One region of the Priestia sp. FSL R5-0597 genome, then DNA from elsewhere that is predicted to be linked to it. Evidence: riboswitches for the same ligand, from Rfam matches in the RefSeq annotation. Region 1 holds a riboswitch; each other region holds the start of a gene.

Region 1 (7,227 bases):
ACTTCTTTTTTTAATCGACTTGACCGTTAATTTAATAAAATAAACACCATCTTTTTTTGTTTCATCCAATACAACATGCACACCTGGTCCCTTGTTTATCTCCAAGTTTATATAGGGTGTAGCAATCACTTCCTTCATCTCCTTTATCATCATTATAAGTTTATACACCCGCAAAAATGTAACCGCATTCAAAAGTTTGTTTTCGTATTTATTACAAGTAGATCATACTAATCGAAAGCTTTTTTACTTTCTTTCATTTTATGTAAAATGCTTTCTAGACTCAATGGTAAAAATCAAAGTGAAAAAAAGCATTTTTTTGCTTTATCTAGTAATTAACTAAACGCTCTTTATCTCTTAGCGCGCAATTTTCTCTTCTTTTTCAAAAAAAGATGACAAATCTAACAATATAGTATAATAATAAATATTGCAGAATGATTATACACAGAAAGGATGACAAATATGAATCATGGACCTTCTCTTCTTAAACAACTAAAATTATGGCATATCGTCGTGATAGGATTAGGCTACATGGCACCCATGGCCGTTTTCGATACATTTGGCATTGTAACTGAATCCACAGATGGACATGTTTCAGGTGCTTATGCATTCACGTTGATTGCTATTTTATTCACAGCCATTAGTTATGGAAAAATGGTAAAAGCTTTTCCTGGAGCTGGTTCTTCTTATACATACGCACAGCAAGTAATGAATCCAAGCATTGGTTTTTTGGTAGGATGGACGGCTCTTCTTGATTATCTATTTCTACCGATGATTAATGCACTTTTGACAAATATTTACCTAAGCTCTCTGTTTCCAGGTGTTCCAAAAGCCGTATGGATTATCAGCTTTGTGGTCATCATGACCATAATGAATATTTTTAGCGTTCATTTAACCGTTTCTTTTGGTACGCTATTAGTTGCTTTTCAAATTTTAGTAGCTATCATCTTTATTATTTTAAGTGCTACAACTCAAGGGCAAGAGCTATCATTTAAACCGTTTATAAGTGAATCGGCTTCTATATCTCTTTTATTAAACGGAGCAGCTATTTTATGCTTTTCTTTTTTAGGGTTTGATGCTGTAACCACCATGGCTGAAGAAACACTTAAGCCTGAGAAAACCATTCCCAAAGGGATTCTCATTATTGCATGTACGGGAGGCGCCTTATTTATTACGGTTTCTTACTTTGCTCAGCTTCTTTTCCCTTCAGCCTCTTTGTTTCATGATTTAGAAGGTGCATCGGCTGAAATCGCTTATAAAATTGGCGGCCAGCTGTTTCAATCTATTTTTGTAGCAGCAGCCTTAACATCAACTATTGCTTCTGGACTTGTCTCACATATGAGTGCATCAAGACTTCTCTACGCAATTGGGAAAGATGGTTATCTGCCACGGAGAATTTTTGGCTATATTCACCCTAAAACAAAGACGCCTGTTTGGAACGTAGTCATTATTGGTGGTCTCTCTTTAATTTCACTAAGTCTGTCTCTTGAAAAAGCTACCTCTTTAATTAATTTTGGTGCTTTAATTGCGTTCAGTTCAGTTAACATAGCGGTTTTTATCCATTATTTTATTCAACAAAACAAACGATCTCTCAGTGGATATATTTCATATGTACTTATGCCTTTACTCGGCAGTTTATTTTTATTTTTTATGTGGCTTAACTTAGAAAAAACATCCTTATTTATCGGTATTGTATGGAGTATAATTGGAATTATTTATTTACTGATTGCCAGACGAAAAAATACTATTACCATTCCTACTTTTCATTTTGATTAAGGAAATAGGCTTAACACACCTCGACATATTTCCCTAGAAATAATGTCGAAAAAAAGTAATTGAGACATAAACAAATCAATCCCATCTACACACGAACAAAAAGGTAAACGATCTAATATGAATCGCTCGTTACACCGCTGTTGATTTCCGTGCAAGGCTTCGCTTTCCGCGGGCGGCCGTTGAGCCTCCTCGTCGCTTGCGCTCCTGCGGGGTCTCATCTGTTCCGCTTTTTCCGCAGGAGTCTTCGCCTTGCCCTCCAATCAACACCTAGAGGCAACTAAATACATGAAAGCTACATTTACTATATCAATAAAAAAATCCGAACGTATTTGATTCTCAACTAAGAATCAAACTCGTTCGGATTTTTCTTCAACTAAAATACTTTCATACCAGCCTATTTTTATTTTTTAGATTGTGAGACTTTTTCTAAAATGCGTCTTTTACGGTAAAGCATCATTCCAACTTCTCCTATATCGCTAATCGCTTGTTTGTTAATATACGCCCCAAACACCATCCCTGCTATAGGAATCATTTGAAATAGCTTTTTCCATCCCAAGTTGTCTCTATAGGTTAGAAACACTTCTCTCCAACCTTGGAGCTGCTGCAAGCTCCGCGTTCGATTGCCGCTTGCTAATTCTTCTAAAATCGCACGCTTTCCTACAATATCAGAGGATGAAAACTGCATGCATTTGACCATAAAAATGCGTTCCTCTTGCTCAGTGGGATCGTAACCATAAGAAACAGCCACTTCTTGCAGTGTCTTAAGCGTAAGTCCCAATACAAAAGGAATATCAATCGCCAGTGTGAAAATTCCACCTACTCCGGTTGTAGCTCCTTGCAGCTGCGCATTCTTTTTTCGGACTTCAATAAAATACTCCGCCAACTCATCCATTTCCTGCAGAGATAAATGCTGAACATCCTCTATTGACAGCTGCTTATTTTCTTGTAATTGGGCTGATGCTTTCTCTAGCGTGGCAGACGTATTAGCTAAATACTGGCCTCCATTATCAACATACTTAGCAATTTCATCTAATAATTTTTCTATTTTTTGATGAATGAACTTTGGCGTTACTTTATCTAAAGCTGAAAAAGGCAAGCGAGCCAGCCGCTCCCAGAAAAAAAGTCCTTTTTGGTCTTTCTCCCACTTTTCAATTTTTCGCAATTCTATTCTCAATTGTTCATGCTCTGACATATCCTCACTCTTTTCCTCGATTTATCAGCTCTGTCCTACTTGTTTATTCCGCACATATTTAATGATAAAAAACAACGCAATTAAAACAACAATTCCGATTCCAATAGGCTGCATGTATTGAGATACAATCGGACCCACCTCTTTCCACTTAGGTCCTAACTTATATCCTAAATATACGTAAATAGCCGTTACTGGAAGCATCGCAACAAATGTGTAAATAGAAAACAGCCATACATTCATTTTTGCCATCCCGCATGGAAAAGAGATAGCCGTACGCACTCCTGGAATAAACCGTCCAAAAAAAGCGACCCCGCTGCCGTACTTATTAAAAAAGCGATCGGCAGCGTCAATTTCTTTTTCTTTCACCAAAAAATATTTTCCATATTTTAAAACTAGCGGTCGTCCACCGTAACGTCCCAGTGCATAAAGAGTCAACGGTCCACACACACCGCCTACTGTACCTGCAAGGATAGCCAGATACAAGTTCATATCACCTTGGTACACCCAATACCCTACTAAAGGTAAAACAAGCTCTGCGGGGACAAACTCAAACGTTAATGCTAAAATTACGCCAAAATAAGAGAGCTGTTTTAGCGCTTCAATTAAAGAAAGTAAAACCGACTCTAACAAAAATTCTCCTCCTCATGTCATTAAATCTAAGACTGCAAAACTATAATTTAGCCGATTGATAGATAAAAACCAACGCGACATAGTTTTTTCCTTTCCCTCTTTACGTATGACGTACTACAAAAGTTTCAATAAAAAAAAAGCGCTAGTTTTATCCAGCGCTTTTATAGTTTAAAGTTAATTTGAATAATACCTACTTTACGAAGAGCATCGTATAAAATAACTAAAGCCGGTCCTAAAAACAACCCGACAAAACCTAAAAGTTTAAATCCAATGTACAAACTAACTAATGCAGCCAAAGGTGAAATACCCATATTTGTAGAAAATACTTTTGGTTCTACTACACGTCTTACTACCGTAATGACTCCAAATAGAATAAATAAGCCGATTGCTAATGAGTCATGTCCTTGCGTAAGAGCAAAAATCCCCCATGGAACGAGCACCGAGCCTGTCCCAAGGATTGGTAAGATATCGACAATTACAATTAATAAACTAAGCAGCGCGGTATACGGAACATCTAATAGCCAAAGCCCTACATAAGCCATTACAAACGTCATGACACTTAAAATAATTTGTGCCTTAATAAAACCAACCCCCGCTTGGATAAGCTGAGTGATGACAACTTGTAGCTTATATTTCGTTTCTTCTGTTAAAAATGACTTAATTTTATTTTTAATAGCAGGCAGCTCAAGGCTGATAAATACAAGCGCTACTAAATAAATAAGAAACTCTAGTAGAAACCCAGGAACAGTAGCAGCAAAGCTAATGATGATTTCCACGGTACTTTTTAATAGAGAATCTAATGAATTTACGGTTTTTTCAAGCGTGCGCTCGATAGAAGAAATCACTTCTGTAGGAAGAGCGTTTGAATAGTATTTCCACTTGATAATAGTTGGATAAATCGCGGTTTCATAGATTTCTTTTACAAATGAAGGCGCTATCTTTGAAAGAGCAACCACTTGCGTAACGATTGTCCGAACAATAAAAAATCCAATAAGTATGAGCGAAACAACATATAAAATGAAGGTCATAAGCACTGCGTAGACTCTCTTCATTTTAAAAGATTGATGCAATTTTTGAACAATACCCTCAAGCGCTAATGCTGTTAATAAAGCAAACACAATCGGTAAACTGTAAGGGATTAACAAACATACGATTACTATCGAGGCGATGACCCATATTCGCTTTTTCCACATACTCTACTATCCCCCAACTAGCTAAGCTATCTCTATATTTATTGATAAAGAAAGGAACCAGTGACTGCTTTTATGTAAGAATAAAATTTGGATATATTTATACCTGATGTTACATATTATAGGGTCAATTTCCATAATAATAAAGGAATTATTATGAAAAAAGCTACTTATTCTAATTTTTTGAATAGAATAAGTAGCTTTTTAATTTATAAATTAGCCGGCTCTCATGACCTCTGTACCTTTTTTAGGGTCAAATTTGCCTTCAGATTTAGACATCACAATTGCTGCTAGTGTGTTTCCTACTAAGTTAACAACCGTACGTGCCATATCCATGATTCTGTCTACTCCCGCAATGAAGGCTAATCCTTCTGCCGGAACGCCGATTGTTCCAAGAGTAGCCAGTAATACAACAAATGATGTTCCTGGCACCGCAGCCATTCCTTTAGATGTAACCATCAATACCAGAATGAGCGTCAGCTGTTGAACGATCGTTAAATCAATACCATACACCTGCGCTAAGAATAACGCTGCAATCGCTTGATAGAGAACAGAACCATCTAGGTTAAATGTATAACCAATTGGTACAACGAACGATACGATAGCTTTTGGACAGCCCATCTTTTCAAGTTTTTCCATAATTCGCGGAAGAACTGTCTCAGAACTAGATGTACTGTATGCTAACAACAGTTCATCTTTCATATAGCGGAATAAGTGGAAAATGTTAATTCCTGCCCATTTCGCAATTCCTCCTAATACAACAAGTAGGAAGAAAATTAACGCTAAGTAAACTAAGATAACAAGCTTTCCTAATGAAAGAAGTGACTCTAAACCGAATTTCGAAACTGTTACACCAATTAAAGCAAATACTCCAATCGGAGCCACTTTCATTACTAGGTTTACCACGTGAAACATTGCGTGAGAAACGCCGTCAAAGAATTGAACAACAGGCTTTCCTCTTTCTCCAATTGCCGCTACTCCAAGTGCGAACAATACTGTAAAAAAGATAATTGCTAGCATGTCCCCTTCAACAATTGACTGGAAAAAGTTTGTCGGAACAATGTGTAAGAACGTTTCAGCCACTGACTTTCCTTCTTGCTGTTCGGATGTTTCAACGTATTGTGAAATATCACTCTTCTGTGCTGAATGAATGTCTACACCTTGTCCAGGGTGAAAAATATTAGCAATCAATACACCGATTACAATTGCGAAAGTTGTAATAATTTCAAAATAGAGAATGGTTTTAACGCCCAGCTTTCCGACCTGTTTACCGCTACCTGCTCCTGCAACTCCAACGACTAAACTTGAGATAACAATTGGAATAACAATCATCTTAATCAATCTTAAGAACAAGTCTCCCAGCGGCTGCAGGTATGTTACTACACGCGGATCGTTAAACCAAATTACTCCTACAAGAACACCGAGGATTAAACCGGTAAAAATCTGCGTAGCCAAACCAAAACGAATTTTTTTCATAGATGTACCTCCCCAAAGATGTATGACATTTGTATATACTTTTCTGAAAAAACAAAAAAAGACTATTCTTAAGAAAGAACAGCCTTTTACTTACGCTATTTTGGGCTCTTTCTCTCAATAAAGCAAACGAGGTTAACTGTCGGATTCGGAATTGAGAGTTTCCTACCTTTTGTAAGGATTCACCCCAAGGCAGCTTTACTGCCGATAATGATTCCCCCGCTCTATACGATTAAGCTTATTATTCAATTTTTATAAAATTAAAACGATCTATACGTTGTCATACGTTTTTTACAGTCAATAAAACTAAACAGAAGTCTTACTTTTACTTAACTTTATACTGCACAAATATTAATTTACTATTTTTCGACACGTTTTGTCAATACCCATGTTTATAAAACGCTTTCAAAAGACAATAATATATATTTATGCAAAAAAGCTATTGCAATGTTGCAATAGCTTTTTCTTGCTTTTTAAGTCTTTATCAGAAGTTTAAATGTCTATAAAATACGCTTATTTATTTTATAAAAATACAAAATATAGAATAGCCGCTAAGATAATTCGATAAATGGCAAACGGAACTAATTTAATGCGGTTGATTAATTTTAAGAAAAAGCGAATCGATATAAGCGCAAAAATAAAGGCGCTGATAAAACCAGCAATAAAAAACGGTAGTGCATCTGATGTGAAATACTGCCAGTTTTTAACCAATGAAAGTCCACTTGCTCCTGCCATAATTGGCACTGCCATAATAAATGTAAAATCTGCGGCTGCCTTATGGCTCATTCCAAGAAGAACCCCTCCTGAAATCGTTGAGCCTGAACGAGAAAAACCTGGCCAAAGAGCAATACATTGAAACAGTCCTATACCTAGTGCTTGTCCATAAGACATTTGGTCCACCGTCTCTACACGCGGACGTTTAGGTCCAAACAAATCTGCTAGAATCATTAATACAGCTCCGACCACTAA
Region 2 (7,227 bases), 3.5 Mb from region 1:
ATCTCCTTTTGTAATAGTAACCGTTGAATATTTGTCTAAATCTACTTTATCCGCTCCTAAAACCAGCGTCAATACATATGTAAGTGCAGCGATAACTGCAAAAAAAATAGCGTAATGTTTCATAGAATGTAAGAATTGGTGCATATTATGATCCCCCTATCAGAATATATGTTCTTATTTTATTGAGAACATTTGTTTCTGTCAATGGAATTCTTCGAACTTATGTTTGTATATTGACACATCACGTGGTATAATTCACCTAAAGAATAGCTAAAATCGAGGTGAAAAATATGAAGCTATCAAAACGTCAACAAGACATACTAGATTTTATTAAGCACGAAGTAAAATTAAAAGGTTATCCGCCTTCTGTTCGTGAGATTGGGGAAGCGGTTGGATTAGCCTCTAGTTCCACTGTACACGGGCATTTAGCTCGTTTAGAAAGCAAAGGGTTAATTCGCAGAGATCCAACAAAACCAAGAGCAATCGAAGTTCTTCAACTAGACGAAGTAAACATCCCTAAAAGCAATGTCATTAATGTTCCTGTTATCGGTAAAGTAACAGCGGGTCTTCCTATAACAGCCGTTGAAAATGTGGAAGAATATTTCCCTCTTCCAGATAAATTCGTTTCTCCAGATGATCATGTATTTATGCTTGAAATTATGGGAGAAAGTATGATTGAAGCAGGTATTCTAGATGGCGATATGGTAATCGTACGTCAGCAGCAAACTGCTAATAACGGAGATATTGTGGTCGCTATGACCGAGGACAACGAAGCAACGGTAAAACGTTTCTTTAAAGAAGAAAATTTCGTTCGTTTACAGCCTGAAAATTCAACGATGGCGCCTATTATTCTTCGCCACGTAACGATTTTAGGAAAAGTCACTGGTGTATATCGCACGATTCACTAATCACACTGTATGTAAAACCAACTAATCATGATGTTAGTTGGTTTTTTTTACGTTTGTTTTCTAAAAAAATTGGCATATTATAAATGATACGTCGAATCATTACAGGCAGGTAGAGCGGTTTTTATAAAGCCTGTTTTACCTTTTACTTTCTGTCTGCATTTTTTCGACTCTCAAAAAAAATACAACCGACTATAAGAAGGATGTAGTTTATGACCAATACACCAAGGAAAACAGAACCATTTCAAACTATTATGCCTACCAAAGCAATGAACATGTTTCTTTTTCCTTTTTCCTTTGATCGAAAAAATAAAGAGCAGCTTGTTCATGCACTAGAAGCAAATATGTTTGAGTTTTTTTCCATTCAAAACAAACATGTAGAAAAAGAATACTACGGAGAACAGTATTACGTATCTCATGATAGCTTGGATCAATATTTTCTTCCTTACATTGAATGTATTCTATTTCCTGATTCGTGCGAAAAAGAAGGCTTGCTTCGATTTTCAAAAAAAATAGACCATACCGTTACGCTACAAACTTCCTCCACCACCGTGTCTAGCAACGTGCTGTCTGTGGATGTTTTTTTATGTCCTTTTGAAATTGGCGTCATGACCATTCGCACTGAGATGAGTCATAATCATTACACCTATGATGACATTTTAGAATTCATGAATCATTTTCGTGTATTAGAACCGAAGCTTGCTGAAGAGCATGGATCCACCATTACCTATGAACATCATCGCTATAGCAAAGTACAGGATTATATTTTTTCACAGCTCGCGCCATTTTTGAACGAACACATCAAAAAAGAAGCGACGCGTGAACAGCACGTCGGGAGTCTTCCTTATTTTATCGATGAACGGATGTTTGTATTAAGTTATGTAACGGTAAATCAAGAGCAAGAGATTAACTCCACAACTTTATTTCGTACTGGGCAGCTAAATAGCTATACGCCTGACGGGAAACCGTTTATCTCTGCACACAACCATGAGTATATTAAAACGTATAATACCAAACACGTGTATTCCAGATGGGCTCCTGAAACCTATTACGTTATAACAGACCATGTGTTTTCGTGTATTTCTAAATCGACAGACTCTAAAACGGATCAGCTTTTGATGAATCATCTATTTGGCCAACATTACTATAATTTATTTTTGCATTTTTTCTATAAAATCGTGTTGCTAAAACTATCCTATGAGTATTCTCAGCTCACGTTTCATAAAAATTCAGAGGGCATCGAGCGACTAATTCGCTCTATTACTGTATTTTCAGGTAAATATTTATTTTTAGAAATTAGCTCTCGCACGGAAGGTCAAGAGTTTTCTGAGCTCTTTAAAAAAATCTTCCACATCAATTCTCTTTATCAAGAAGTCAAAGAAACCCTTGGTACTTTGTATCAAAATCAAGAGAAAATCGCGGCCAAGCGTCACAATTACTTATTATTAATTTTAACGATTTATACCGTTCTTTCCGGTATTTACGGAATGAATTTAGTTATTAGCAAGCTAAAGGGAAACATCAATTGGGATAGTATGAAGCAGTTTTCTATCTTTGAATATATCGCTTTAATAGTAGCTTTATCAGGAATTCTGATCAGCATTAGTCTCGGAGTGAGTTCCCTATGGAATTTATTAAAAGATCGATTTAAAACATAAAAGCTGTTCGCATCAGAAAATACATGATAAAAAAGAAGAGATTGAGACATAACTAAATTAAGCAAGTCTAAAGGGAAACAAATGAAATAAATAAGCTAGCAGGGATTGCTTGTGACACCTCTGTTGATTTCCGTGCAAGACTTCGCTTTCCGCGGGCGACCGGTGAGCCTCCTCGTCGCTTGCGCTCCTGCAGGGTCTCACCCCTTCCGCTTTTCCCGCAGGAGTCTTCGTCTTGCCCTCCAATCAACTGCTAGAAGTAGCTACATACAGAAAACCAACGTTCACCCTAACCATAAAAAAATCCGAACGAGTTTGATTCTCCATCAAGAATCAAACTCGTCCAGATTTCTTTTCAACTAAAATACTTTTGTTTCAGCCTATTGTTTTTATTCTTTTTGAAGCTGTAAATCGCTTGTCACCCAGTCAGGAATTCCATCATCTTCATCAAATTCAATAATGACATCCGTTATTCCTTTTTCCTGTAAAATACGATTTTCGAGACGATCTTTAATATCATCCGCTTCTGCTACTGTTAAAGAAGGATCAATTTCTACTTTTAATTCAACGTGAAGCTCTTCTCCTTCTTTCATCACCATTAACGTTTGAATATCACGCACTTGTACATCTTGCATAACAATGGCGCCAATTTTCATTTCCATTTCTTTATCTGCTTCACCAAGCGCTCCAGCAGCGTTATCTAAAAATACTCGTCCTACTACAAAAAACATCATAAGACCAATTAGCATAGAAGCAATTCCTTCAGCTTGATGAAAAGGCGTAAACCGCGAAATAAAAACGGCAATTAAAGCCAATACGCCTCCTCCAGTGGCTACCAGATCTTCCATAAAAACAAGCTTAGTTGCTGGCTTTGCTTTCTTTAGATGAACAAAGCTTTGCGTAAAAACATTGACCTCTGCAGTATTCATTCCGACATCGTGCAAAATTTCTTTCATTGCCTTAAAGAGGACAAACATCTCAAGTAATACCGAGATGCCAAGTACTGCAATATTTAAAATAAAGCCTGAAGACTTCGTCGGATGAAGAATATGATGATACCCTTCTTTAATCGTTTCAAATGCCATAATTCCTACTACAAGAACCGCCCCTAATAAAACGAGATTAACCAATCGTCCAAATCCGTTTGGAAATCGTTTGGTCGGAGCTTTTTTGCTTAATGCTGAACCTATAAAAACAAAGAACTGATTTGCTGCGTCTCCTAAGCTGTGCATCGTTTCAGCAAACATCGCTACATTTCCCGTTAAAGCAAAAGCAATCCCTTTAATAATGGATATAATGGTATTAACTATAGCGGCCATCATGGCCGATTTATTTCCTTTTCGCAATAACTTAATTAATTCACTCATGCAATCCCTCCGTTTGTGCCTTTGATGAGATTCAATTATGGTTAGTGTATGTGAATTTAAAAATTAAAAACCTCCAACATATAAGTTGGAGGTTTTTAGTCATGTTTCATTATTTTTTAAAACGATAAGGTACCGTTGTAACGATTACGTTTTTACGGTAAAGCAAATGTGCTTTTAACAGCAGACTGGACTGATTATGAAGGATGTTTTGCCAGCTTTTTTTCGTGATGAACTGCGGAATAACAACCGTAATAGCCATATTATTTTCCCGGGCTTTTTCTTCAGCCATATCGATGAATCGAAACAGCGGACGCACAAGACTGCGGTATTGAGAGTGAAACGTAACAATACGAATATCAGGCTGCCACTTTTCCCACTTCTCTTCCATTCTCTTTTCGCTTTCTCGGTCAAAAGCAACGTGCACCGCAATAACGGTATCACCAATCGTTCTTGCATAGTTCAATGAATTTTCCACTACCTTTGTCATTCCTGCTACAGGAACAATGACCACACTTCCTTCAAGCTTTCCAATCTTTTCTCCTTGCTTAATACGAAGCTGCTCTCCTACTGCTTCATAATGCGTATGAATGCGATGAAAAATATAAACGATAACCGGTAAGAAAACGAGCACGGACCATACTTGTGAAAACTTCGTTGTAAACAAAATGATTAGCACCGTTAAGGTAATGAGGGCACCAATTAAGTTAATGGTTAGCTTTCCTTGCCAGCCGGCCGGCTTTTCTCTAAGCCATTTGACAATCATGCCTGTTTGAGAAAGCGTAAATGGAATGAACACTCCAACTGCATAAAGAGGAATTAATTGTTCCGTCGCTCCTTTAAAGGCGACAAGTAAGACAATAGAAGCAATTCCAAGAATCACAATTCCATTTGAATAGCCTAGTCGATCGCCGCGAATTTGAAACATTCTTGGCATGTATTTATCAGACGATAAGTTTACGGCAAGCAAAGGGAAAGCTGAAAAACCCGTATTCGCTGCTAGCACTAAAATCAGAGCTGTGGTGCCTTGAATAAAATAATAAAACCCATTTCGTCCAAATACACTCGATGCAATTTGTGATACAACCGTTTCATCTGCTTTTGGAGAAATGCCAAGCCAATAAGCTAAAAACGTGATGCCAGAAAATAAAACGGCTAAAATACCGCCCATCAGCATTAATGTATGAACAGCATTTTTTGCACCTGGATCTTTAAAGTTAGGCACTGCATTCGAAATAGCTTCTACACCAGTCAATGCCGAACAGCCTGATGAAAAAGCTTTTAATAATAAAAACAAACTAATACCTGGCACCACGGTACCGAGAGATGTATGAAGCTCAGGTGAAACTTGACCTGTCACTATTTTGAAGAAGCCCACCGCTATTAACAAAATAAGAGCAATCACAAATAAATAAACCGGATAAGCTAAGACAGAAGCGGATTCTGTTACACCTCGTAAATTTAAAACCGTAATAAAAATCACCAGCAAACACGCAATTACTACGTTATAGTGATGCAGCGTTGGAAAAGCCGAAGTTAAAGCATCGGTTCCTGCTGAAACACTCACGGCAACTGTTAAAATATAATCTACTAACAGTGATCCCCCAGCGATAAGTCCAGGATTTTCTCCTAAATTGGTTTTCGAAACAATATAAGCTCCTCCGCCTTGCGGATACGCATAAATAATTTGACGATATGAAAGAATTAAAGCCGTCAGCAGCACCAATACCCCAATCGCAATTGGAATCGAATACCAATAGGCAAGCACGCCCACTGTTGCAAGGACAATCAAAATCTGTTCTGTTCCATAAGCCACTGAAGATAAGGCATCTGATGATAAAATAGCCAGCGCTTTAAGCTTACTAAGCTTTTGATCGCCTAACTCTTTTGTTTTGAGCGGCTTTCCAATCAATAATCTCTTGAGAACTGAATAGTTCACGTAATTTCCCTCCGATGATTGCTTAGCTACTATTCACTGTTCGTTGCTAAGCTCCGTTACAAGTTCATGAATAAGTGATATTATCCCTAAAAAATACCTTTTTATGTTAAAAAAGCGCACAAAAAAAACACTAAGGGTTCTCAGCGTTTTTACACAGCTTAAACCTCCTCTCCAAAACGCTTATGGGGTTAGCTGTCGGATTCGGGCTATGAGAGTAGCCCTACCTTTTAAAAAAGGATTCACCCCAAGTGACAATGCACAAATTTGGGTCCCCCACTTCTGACGAATTAAGCGATAACAGGTCAATATAATTTTCGGTTAAAGGGTATGATTGATAACAAGTTTCTTTCATAACTATCCTTTGTTCTTAGATAATATACTCCCGTACAAATGGTTTGTAAAGCATTATTTTACGTAAACGATAAAATAGTGCTTAAGGCGCTTTTAAGGGGAAAACAAAAGGCCTTCTGCCTGCTTACAGAAGACCTGCTTTCTTTAACTTTTTGCTTTTAAAACGGCTGCTAGCTTGTTTTTCGTTTGAGGACCATAAATGCCATCTACATCATAAGGAAGATACACAAGCTGAAAACGTCTGACTGCATCTTTCGTTTGTACTCCATATATTCCGTCTACTGACCCTACTTTAAAATTAACCGCGTTTAATGCTCTTTGAATCTGTTTCACTGCTTCTCCAGAATCTCCTTGTTTTAAAATTCCATTGGGAAGTGGATATTGTTCAGAAGGTGGTGTTGGAGTAGGTGTTGGTGAAGTTCCTGAAGGAATAACAATTGTTTTTCCAACCTGTAGTGTTAAAGGATCAGAAAGCCCTGTATTCGCTTCTTGAAGCGCTTGTACTGTTATGCCGTACTTCTGTGCAATACTGTACAGCGTATCTCCTTGCTTAATTGTATACGTTTTTTCACCTGGTTCAGAAGGTGATGGATTTGGTGTCGGTGTTGGAGATGGAGATGGATTTGGAACTGCACGACGAGGTAAATTTAAATATACGGCAATTCCTTTTGCATACGATTCACCCATGCTTTTTAAAAAAGCTTCATTTTGAAGAAGTGCTGCATCGGCGCTCCTATCAATAAAAGCTATTTCAGTTAGTACTGCAGGCATATTTGTTAAGCGAAGCACCGCATAATTGGCCGATTTTCGTCCACGATTCGGATGATTATACGACAGCAGCGTTGGCTGTACTTGCCCGTGCACAATCGATTGAAACGTTTTACTAGCATTGCTAGCGCTTCTATAAACATAATCTTCGTATCCTGTTCCTCCACCGGCATTTACGTGAATAGACATAAATGCATCTGCTCCCCACGAATTAGCTTGAGAAGCGCGCTGAGATAACGATAAAA
Region 3 (7,227 bases), 3.2 Mb from region 1:
TGCCGATTTCATCGGAACGGTTGACTGTAACAGGTTCATGCCAATTTTGTTCGGCGATTTTTTTTACATCTTTTTCAAGCGATACAAGCGGCTTGCTTAAGTATCTTGATAGCCAAATAGATGGAAGCCAGCTGAATAGAAATACAATTGAAATGACAAGAAGCAGCTGTTTAAAAAGAGTAGAAGTGAGCGCGTTGCGATACGTATCCCACGAAAATGAAAGTAAAAAAGCAGGCTGTCCGTTTACGCTTACTTTTCGAATCACATAAAAAAGCGTCCGGTTGCCGAGATCTTTTTCATAGCGAGCGACGATTTTCCGCTGACTGATTGCATCTTCCTGTGCTTTTCTCAAAAAGTCTTGAGGCAACACCCGTGATGAAAAATAAGAGATATCCGCATGTTCAGGCAATAAAATATGATCCACGGTTCGATTGCCAAGCGTTGGTTCACTGTCTTCATTGCTAAAGTAGTATTCACCTGAGCGGCTTGGCAGGCCGTATTCTTTTAAAATATGCTGTTCATTTTCAATAGTGGTATAAATTTCATTCGTGAAGAACTGCCTGAGCGTCGTTGGGAATAAAATAGCGAGCAAAATTGAAATGAGCAGTAAAATACCCGAGATGACGAGCCAAATTTGAAATGCAAGCGACTTGTTTTTCATGCTTTCATCATCCGGTATCCGTATCCGTAAATCGTTTCAATTCGTGCTTGCGGCATTTTTTTACGCACGCGCCTCACTAAATCATCCACCACTCGGTCTGTGCCGAAATAATCTTCTCCCCAAATGAGATTCAACAGCTGCTCCCTTGAAAAAGCCTGTCCAAGGTCTTTTGAGATAGTGACAAGAAAATCAAATTCTTTAGACGTCAAATCAATCGGCTTTCCATTTTCACTGACTGTACGCGTATGTAAATCGATTTCATAAGGAGTCAGCGTAATGGTATCGGTTTTCTTTTGATTGGAACCATATACGAGGTTTAGCAGTTTGTTTGCTCGAATAACTAGTTCACGAGGCAAAAAAGGCTTTGATAAATAGTCGTCGCTGCCCATTTCAAGTCCAAGAACCCGGTCAATATCGGCATCGCGTGCTGAAATGAAAATAACAGGCACATGTGGCGTTTGCTGCTTGATTTCGCGAATGAGCTGATACCCGTCGATATCAGGCAGCATAATATCTAAAATCCACAGGTGCGGAGGAGTTGCAATCATTTCTTTTGCGTCCGTGCCGTTAAAAAATGAGCGAACGTCCCAGCCTTCTTTTTGAAGGTAAAGGGTTAAAACTTCGTTTAAATTTTGTTCATCCTCTACTAAATATAGTGTAAAGCTCAAATTTGACACCTTCCTCTGAATATATGAAAATTAAGGTAAATAAAGCATATTGCGCCATCTATGCGCGTTTTTTTAAAGGTTTATGTACCCGCTATTATACTACGTGTTTGCTGTTATAAAGAAATTTTTCACAATTTCACACATTGTTTTGATACTTATCCCAAACTTTTATTTTATAGTATAGATAACATAAAATTTGCTACGTTAAAAGGAGTGTTTTTCATGGATCCACGTGATTATGAAAGAGAGCAAGAACGAAAAGAAGAATATGAAAACCGCCAGCAGCGCTATGATCAGTATCAGCCTGCGTCATCATCACAGCCTCCAAGAAGACGCTTATTTCCAGTGATCGCATCTTCCATCGCGGGAGCAGTGCTAGGGGGAGGAATTGTGCTATACGGCGCTCCGCAGCTAGGGTTAATGGATTCAGCGGATACGCAAACAGCGAATCAAACAACGCAGACTCAAACGGCAACAACAACGAGCACAACGCCTCGAACAGTAAGTACAACCGTGAATCAGTCAGATCTTGTTTCAGTTGTAAATAAAGTATCAGCTGCTGTTGTAGGCGTGAACAATATTCAACAGCAAACAAATCCATTTTCTGGAGATACCCAAACGCAAGAAGCAGGAACGGGTTCCGGTGTTATTTTCAAAAAAGAAAATGGAAAAGCCTACGTTGTGACTAATAACCACGTTATTGACGGCGCAAGCGAAGTAGAAGTGTCACTTTCAAACGGACAAAAAGAAAAAGCTAAAATTGTCGGAGCTGACGCGCTAACGGATTTAGCGGTGCTTGAAATGTCCGACAAAAATGTTGAACAAGTGGCGAAGTTCGGAAAATCATCAGATTTAGTGGCGGGTGAAACGGTTCTTGCAATCGGAAACCCTCTTGGTGAACAATTTTCTCGTACGGTCACACAAGGTATCGTGAGCGCAGCAAAACGCTCTGTCCCTATTTCAGAGAATTGGAACGTAGATGCAATTCAAACGGATGCGGCGATTAATCCAGGAAACAGCGGCGGTGCCTTGATCAATTCTTCCGGTGAAGTAGTTGGTATCAACAGTATGAAAATTTCAGAAGACAATGTAGAAGGAATCGGCTTTGCTCTTCCAAGTGATGAAGTGCAGCCAACAATTGAACAGCTGATGAAAAACGGAAAAATAACGCGTCCATATATGGGGGTAGGTCTTCAAGATGTAGGTCAGCTTTCAGCTGCAACAAAACAAGATCAGCTAGGCCTAACAAGCGATACGTCTGAAGGAGTTGTCGTAACGACGGTTGAACCATTCTCTTCTGCTTCTGATGCTGGTTTACAATCAAAAGACGTGATTGTTGCCATCGATGGAAATGAAGTCAAAACATCCAGTGATTTACGTCAATATCTATACACAAAACGCAAAGTAGGAGACACAGTAAAATTAGACGTGTACCGAAATGGAAAAAAACAAACTATTTCTCTGAAGCTTTCAGAGCAGCAGGATAACAATGGATGAGTTCAGCACCGTTAAAGCTGCTGCTAGCAGTATTAACAGCGTTCGGATTTTTAACAGGCTGCGGAGGGAAGCATTCAAACACGATGTTTCCTTCTGTAGAAATTAGTCAGCTATCTTCTGCTAAAGAAGTGGCAGCGTATGAAGGAGGAAAGGTGACAGGAGCTGAATTCAATCGTTTTTTAGCAGTTGAAGGGTTCTTAAATCCCGATGCTCCGCTAAATGATACAAGCTACCGCAAAGAGTTGTTGCGGCAGCTTGTCATGCAAAAAATCTTAATTTCGCATCTAAAGACAAGTGACAGGGTACAGAAAAAAGTCGAGGATATGTGGAAACAAATCAAACGTTCATATGACGAAGATACAAGAAAACAAGGCTATGAAGTCTTGCACATTCGTTCTAGCGATGTAACTAAACAGCTAATAAATCAGTTTAAATTAGAAGAATATTTCCGTAAACAAATTACGTCTGATGAACTAGACGCTTACTATACACGTATTGAGAATGATGTAACGCGCGTATCTTTTTCGCAGCTAACTTTTACAACTTTACATGATGCCGAGACCGTTGCGGCTGAGCTGCAAAAAGGAACATCGCTTCAAGACGTTCAAAAAAAATATGCTGATGTCCAGACCATCAGCAAAATAGAGAATGATGATAATCTAAAGCTTTCGAATCTATCTCCCTCTTTTATAGATGTTTTAAAAAAACAGCACATCGGAGAGTGTAGTAAGCCCATTAAAATGGGTAAAGTCTATTATATTCTTATTTTAAAACAAAAAGATAAAAAAACGGAATCAGAAGTCAAAGAAGAAATGATGAAAGAACTTGTTTTGAATCATATCAACCGGTATATCCAGGATCAACTGCCAAGGTTTCACGTGACTTTCAACCTTAGGTAGTTCCCTTTTATATAGATTGATTGTTTTCAAAAAACAAGCAGGTAAAAGAGCTTTCTATTAATAGAGAGCTCTTTTACATTTTTAAGTAGACAGAAATGTCGGTACCTGATAGAATGAAGTTGTAAAACTTTCATTATTCGGAAAATTTATACCCTCCAGCTTTGGAGGGTTATTTTTTATGCTTTTGGACGAACAAAAGAGGCTAGGACAGAAGTAGTTTAGTGGAAAGAAGATCCGAACGATGAATCGTTCGGATCTTTTCGTTAGTACGGTGAACGTATGTTTTAATCACTTTTCATCTTTTAAATGACTCAATAATGCAGAAGACATCTCCACGTGAGAAAGGGCGATGTGTGAAATCGTTTTGGCATAAGGTGTAATTTCGTTAATAAATTGCTCGAGTACGTGCAGGTGAGGAAGCTGAAGCTTTGTAATGAAGCAAGCCTGTCCGGCGATGCGTTCACAGAATAAAGCATAGGGATACTGAGAAATAAATCTTTTAAAACGCTCGTGCTCTCCGTTTTTCATGGTTACTTCAATAAAACACGAGACGGGCAACTGCAGCTTTTCATAATCAATATCGATTGTATATCCTTTTATAATACCAAAGCTCTCTAGCTGTCTTACTCGCTCTGCCACTGAAGGAGGAGACAGGTTAATTTGTTTTCCTAGCTCTCTTAAGGAAAGACGGCTGTTTTGCTGCAGTGCCTGCAAAATCGATAAATCAATTTCATCAATTTTCAATTGAAAACCTTCTTTCATATTAATGTTTCATTTGATTAGTAACAGCAGATAATATGTTTTATTTGTTATCTGAAATCTCCATTTTTCTTACTATAATAATTAAAAAGGAGTGAGTAAAAAATGGCAAGAGTTTTGTTAACAAACGAAGAGGGAACAAATTTTGAAAAAGCACTGAATTTAATTCCAGATGTAAAAAGGTTGTATGATGAGCTATACGACAAGCTTTGGAACAGTGATATAGTAAAAAGAGAGACTAAGGAAAAAATCAGGCTTTATCTAGCAGGTGTTAACGGCTGTGAGACGTGTATGAGCATGTCATATGTAGGCGATAAGACGCTTAATCAAAAAGTGTTAAGAGAAAAAGAGCTGGAAGAAAAAGATCGACTGCTGTTTCGATTTATAGATGTATACCGAGTGCGTCCAAGGGATTTGACGGATGCTGATATGGATCAATTAAAGAAATTTTACAGTGATACGCAGCTATTAGAGCTTTTGGCCGTTATTAATTTGTTTGATCAATTTCACAAACTGATTGTCGGTTTAGATTTATATGATTTTTGCAGTTTGCAGCGCAAGTGATGTCTTCCCTAAAAATATCTTGACAGACAAAATCCACAGGAGTAAGATAGCTTTCGTGAAGTGAAACGTATCATGAATCGAATCGATTATTCTAAAAAATAGATCATAGACATTTGAATAAAAATCGCTTAATCCATTACGGAGCGGAGGACCCATTATTTACGCACATATTGTGCTCCGGGGTGAATCCTTAAAAAGGTAGGGTTACTCTTAAAACCCGAACCCGACAGCTAACTTCGCAAGCGTTTTGAGGGGGAAGAGTGTGAAAAAACACAGGAGCCTTCCTGTGTTTTTTTGCGCTTTTTTTAAGAAAAACATGTAATTTTTTAGAAAAAGTATAAGCTAAGAGAACACACAGCAGTTGAAGAAAGGAATAAATACATTATGAAAAAACAGTTTGCTGTATTGGGATTAGGTCGTTTTGGAGGCAGTTTGGTTGAAGAGTTTGCTAATTTGGATGTGGATGTGCTCGCTATTGACCGCAATCAGGAGGTAGTAAAGAAATATAGCAACTCAGCTACATATGTCGTGCAAGCGAACGCAATTGATGAAGCTAGCTTAAAAGGGCTAGGCATTCGTAACGTTGATCATGCTCTTATTTCGTTTGGAGACGATATTGAAGCAAGCGTGCTTGCAACGATGCTTTTAAAAGATATGGGCGTTAAGCAAGTATGGGTAAAAGCGGTGAATATGTATCATCAAAAAGTGCTGGAGAAAATAGGAGCGGACAAAGTCATTCATCCTGAGCGCGATATTGCGAAGCGGATTGCTCATCACGTGGTGTCAGAAAAGATCATTGATTACATTGAACTGTCAAAGGATTATAGTATTGTCGAAATTGTCGCTTCTAAAAAGCTTCATAATAAAACGCTGTTTGATTTGAACATTCGTGCCAAGTACGGCTGCAATATTATCGGCTTTCAGCGAAAAGACGGGGAAATGGTGATTTCGCCTACCGCGCATGAAATAATTGAACAAGGAGATATGCTGATTGTTATCGGACATAATCGCGATTTGAACCGTTTTGAAGAAGAAGGAGTTTAACTCATGAAAAAACAAATCATTAAACTCACTCCTCCGCAGCTGCTTGTCTCCATTTTTGGCGGAGGAATTATTATTGGTGCTCTTCTATTGATGATGCCTTTTTCTACTACTGAGCCAATCCGGTGGGTAGACGCCCTTTTTACATCTACTTCCGCTATGACAGTGACCGGCTTAGCCGTCGTAGATACAGGTACGCGTTTTACCGTCATCGGTCAAACGATTATTATGCTGTTAATTCAAATAGGCGGTCTCGGCATTATGTCATTTGCCGTGCTGATTTTTATGATGCTAGGTAAAAAAATTGGATTTAAAGAGCGTATGCTCGTTCAGCAGGCATTAAATCAGACGAGCGTCGGTGGAGTTGTGCTGCTAGTTAAAAGGTTGTTCATCTTTTCATTTTTAATTGAGTTTGTTGCACTGCTCTTTTTAGCGATACGCTGGGTTCCGGAATTCGGATGGTCTAAGGGGCTGTTCTTTAGCTTGTTTCATTCGATTTCGGCTTTTAATAACGCAGGGTTCGGACTGCTGTCTGATAACTTAGTTCAGTATGTAGGAGATCCTATTATTAACATCACGATTTCTTTTCTCTTTATTATTGGTGGGTTAGGGTTTACCGTCCTTGCTGATATGTGGGTGAAAAAATCGTATAAAAAACTAACGCTGCATTCAAAAATTATGATTATCAGCACGTTCGCCATTAACGTGATTGCCATGCTTTTTATTTTTTTCTTAGAGTACGGCAATTCGCATACGCTCGGAAATTTATCATTAGGAGACAAAGTATGGGCTTCTTATTTTCAAGCGGTAACAACAAGAACCGCTGGCTTTAATACAATTGATTTAGCTCATTTGCACGACGCAACGGTGTTTTTAATGGTTTTATTGATGTTCATTGGTGCAGGGAGTGCGTCAACAGGAGGGGGTATCAAACTCACGACGTTTGTGGTGATTGTCTTTTCTGTATGGGCATTTTTACGAAGCAGGGAAGATATTGTGCTGCTAAAGAGACGACTTCTTCCTCTTCATGTGTTTAAGGCACTAGCCATTACGATGATTTCAATTATGTTTGTGTTTGGGGCCATCTTCCTGTTAAATATTTCGGAAAACCTGCCGTTTGTAAAAATTATGTTTGAAG

The links. Region 1 has a riboswitch for cyclic di-AMP ahead of MKX72_RS02305 (cation:dicarboxylate symporter family transporter). Riboswitches for the same ligand answer to the same signal wherever they lie in the genome.
Region 2: another riboswitch for cyclic di-AMP. It lies ahead of MKX72_RS20690 (APC family permease); the one in region 1 lies ahead of MKX72_RS02305 (cation:dicarboxylate symporter family transporter).
Region 3: another riboswitch for cyclic di-AMP. It lies ahead of MKX72_RS19295 (potassium channel family protein); the one in region 1 lies ahead of MKX72_RS02305 (cation:dicarboxylate symporter family transporter).

What each region holds. Positions count from the first base shown of each region.
Region 1 covers NZ_JBBOUZ010000001.1:425,777-433,003, reverse strand. The annotation lists gene MKX72_RS02335 (hypothetical protein) at 1-138, opposite strand, end outside; gene MKX72_RS02330 (APC family permease) at 460-1,773, shown strand; gene MKX72_RS02325 (hypothetical protein) at 1,903-2,037, opposite strand; gene MKX72_RS02320 (EcsC family protein) at 2,174-2,965, opposite strand; gene MKX72_RS02315 (DedA family protein) at 2,990-3,595, opposite strand; gene ytvI (sporulation integral membrane protein YtvI) at 3,757-4,788, opposite strand; gene MKX72_RS02305 (cation:dicarboxylate symporter family transporter) at 5,002-6,261, opposite strand; cyclic di-AMP (ydaO/yuaA leader) riboswitch at 6,368-6,507, opposite strand; gene MKX72_RS02300 (undecaprenyl-diphosphate phosphatase) at 6,781-7,227, opposite strand, start outside.
Region 2 covers NZ_JBBOUZ010000001.1:3,894,857-3,902,083, forward strand. The annotation lists gene yneA (cell division suppressor protein YneA) at 1-144, opposite strand, end outside; gene lexA (transcriptional repressor LexA) at 291-908, shown strand; gene MKX72_RS20675 (hypothetical protein) at 1,118-2,563, shown strand; gene MKX72_RS20680 (hypothetical protein) at 2,631-2,810, opposite strand; gene MKX72_RS20685 (cation diffusion facilitator family transporter) at 2,950-3,927, opposite strand; gene MKX72_RS20690 (APC family permease) at 4,037-5,863, opposite strand; cyclic di-AMP (ydaO/yuaA leader) riboswitch at 6,026-6,167, opposite strand; gene MKX72_RS20695 (N-acetylmuramoyl-L-alanine amidase) at 6,359-7,227, opposite strand, start outside.
Region 3 covers NZ_JBBOUZ010000001.1:3,665,118-3,672,344, reverse strand. The annotation lists gene MKX72_RS19325 (sensor histidine kinase) at 1-661, opposite strand, end outside; gene MKX72_RS19320 (response regulator transcription factor) at 658-1,329, opposite strand; gene MKX72_RS19315 (S1C family serine protease) at 1,552-2,826, shown strand; gene MKX72_RS19310 (peptidyl-prolyl cis-trans isomerase) at 2,823-3,725, shown strand; gene MKX72_RS19305 (Lrp/AsnC family transcriptional regulator) at 4,014-4,469, opposite strand; gene MKX72_RS19300 (hypothetical protein) at 4,590-5,048, shown strand; cyclic di-AMP (ydaO/yuaA leader) riboswitch at 5,164-5,308, shown strand; gene MKX72_RS19295 (potassium channel family protein) at 5,433-6,092, shown strand; gene MKX72_RS19290 (TrkH family potassium uptake protein) at 6,096-7,227, shown strand, end outside.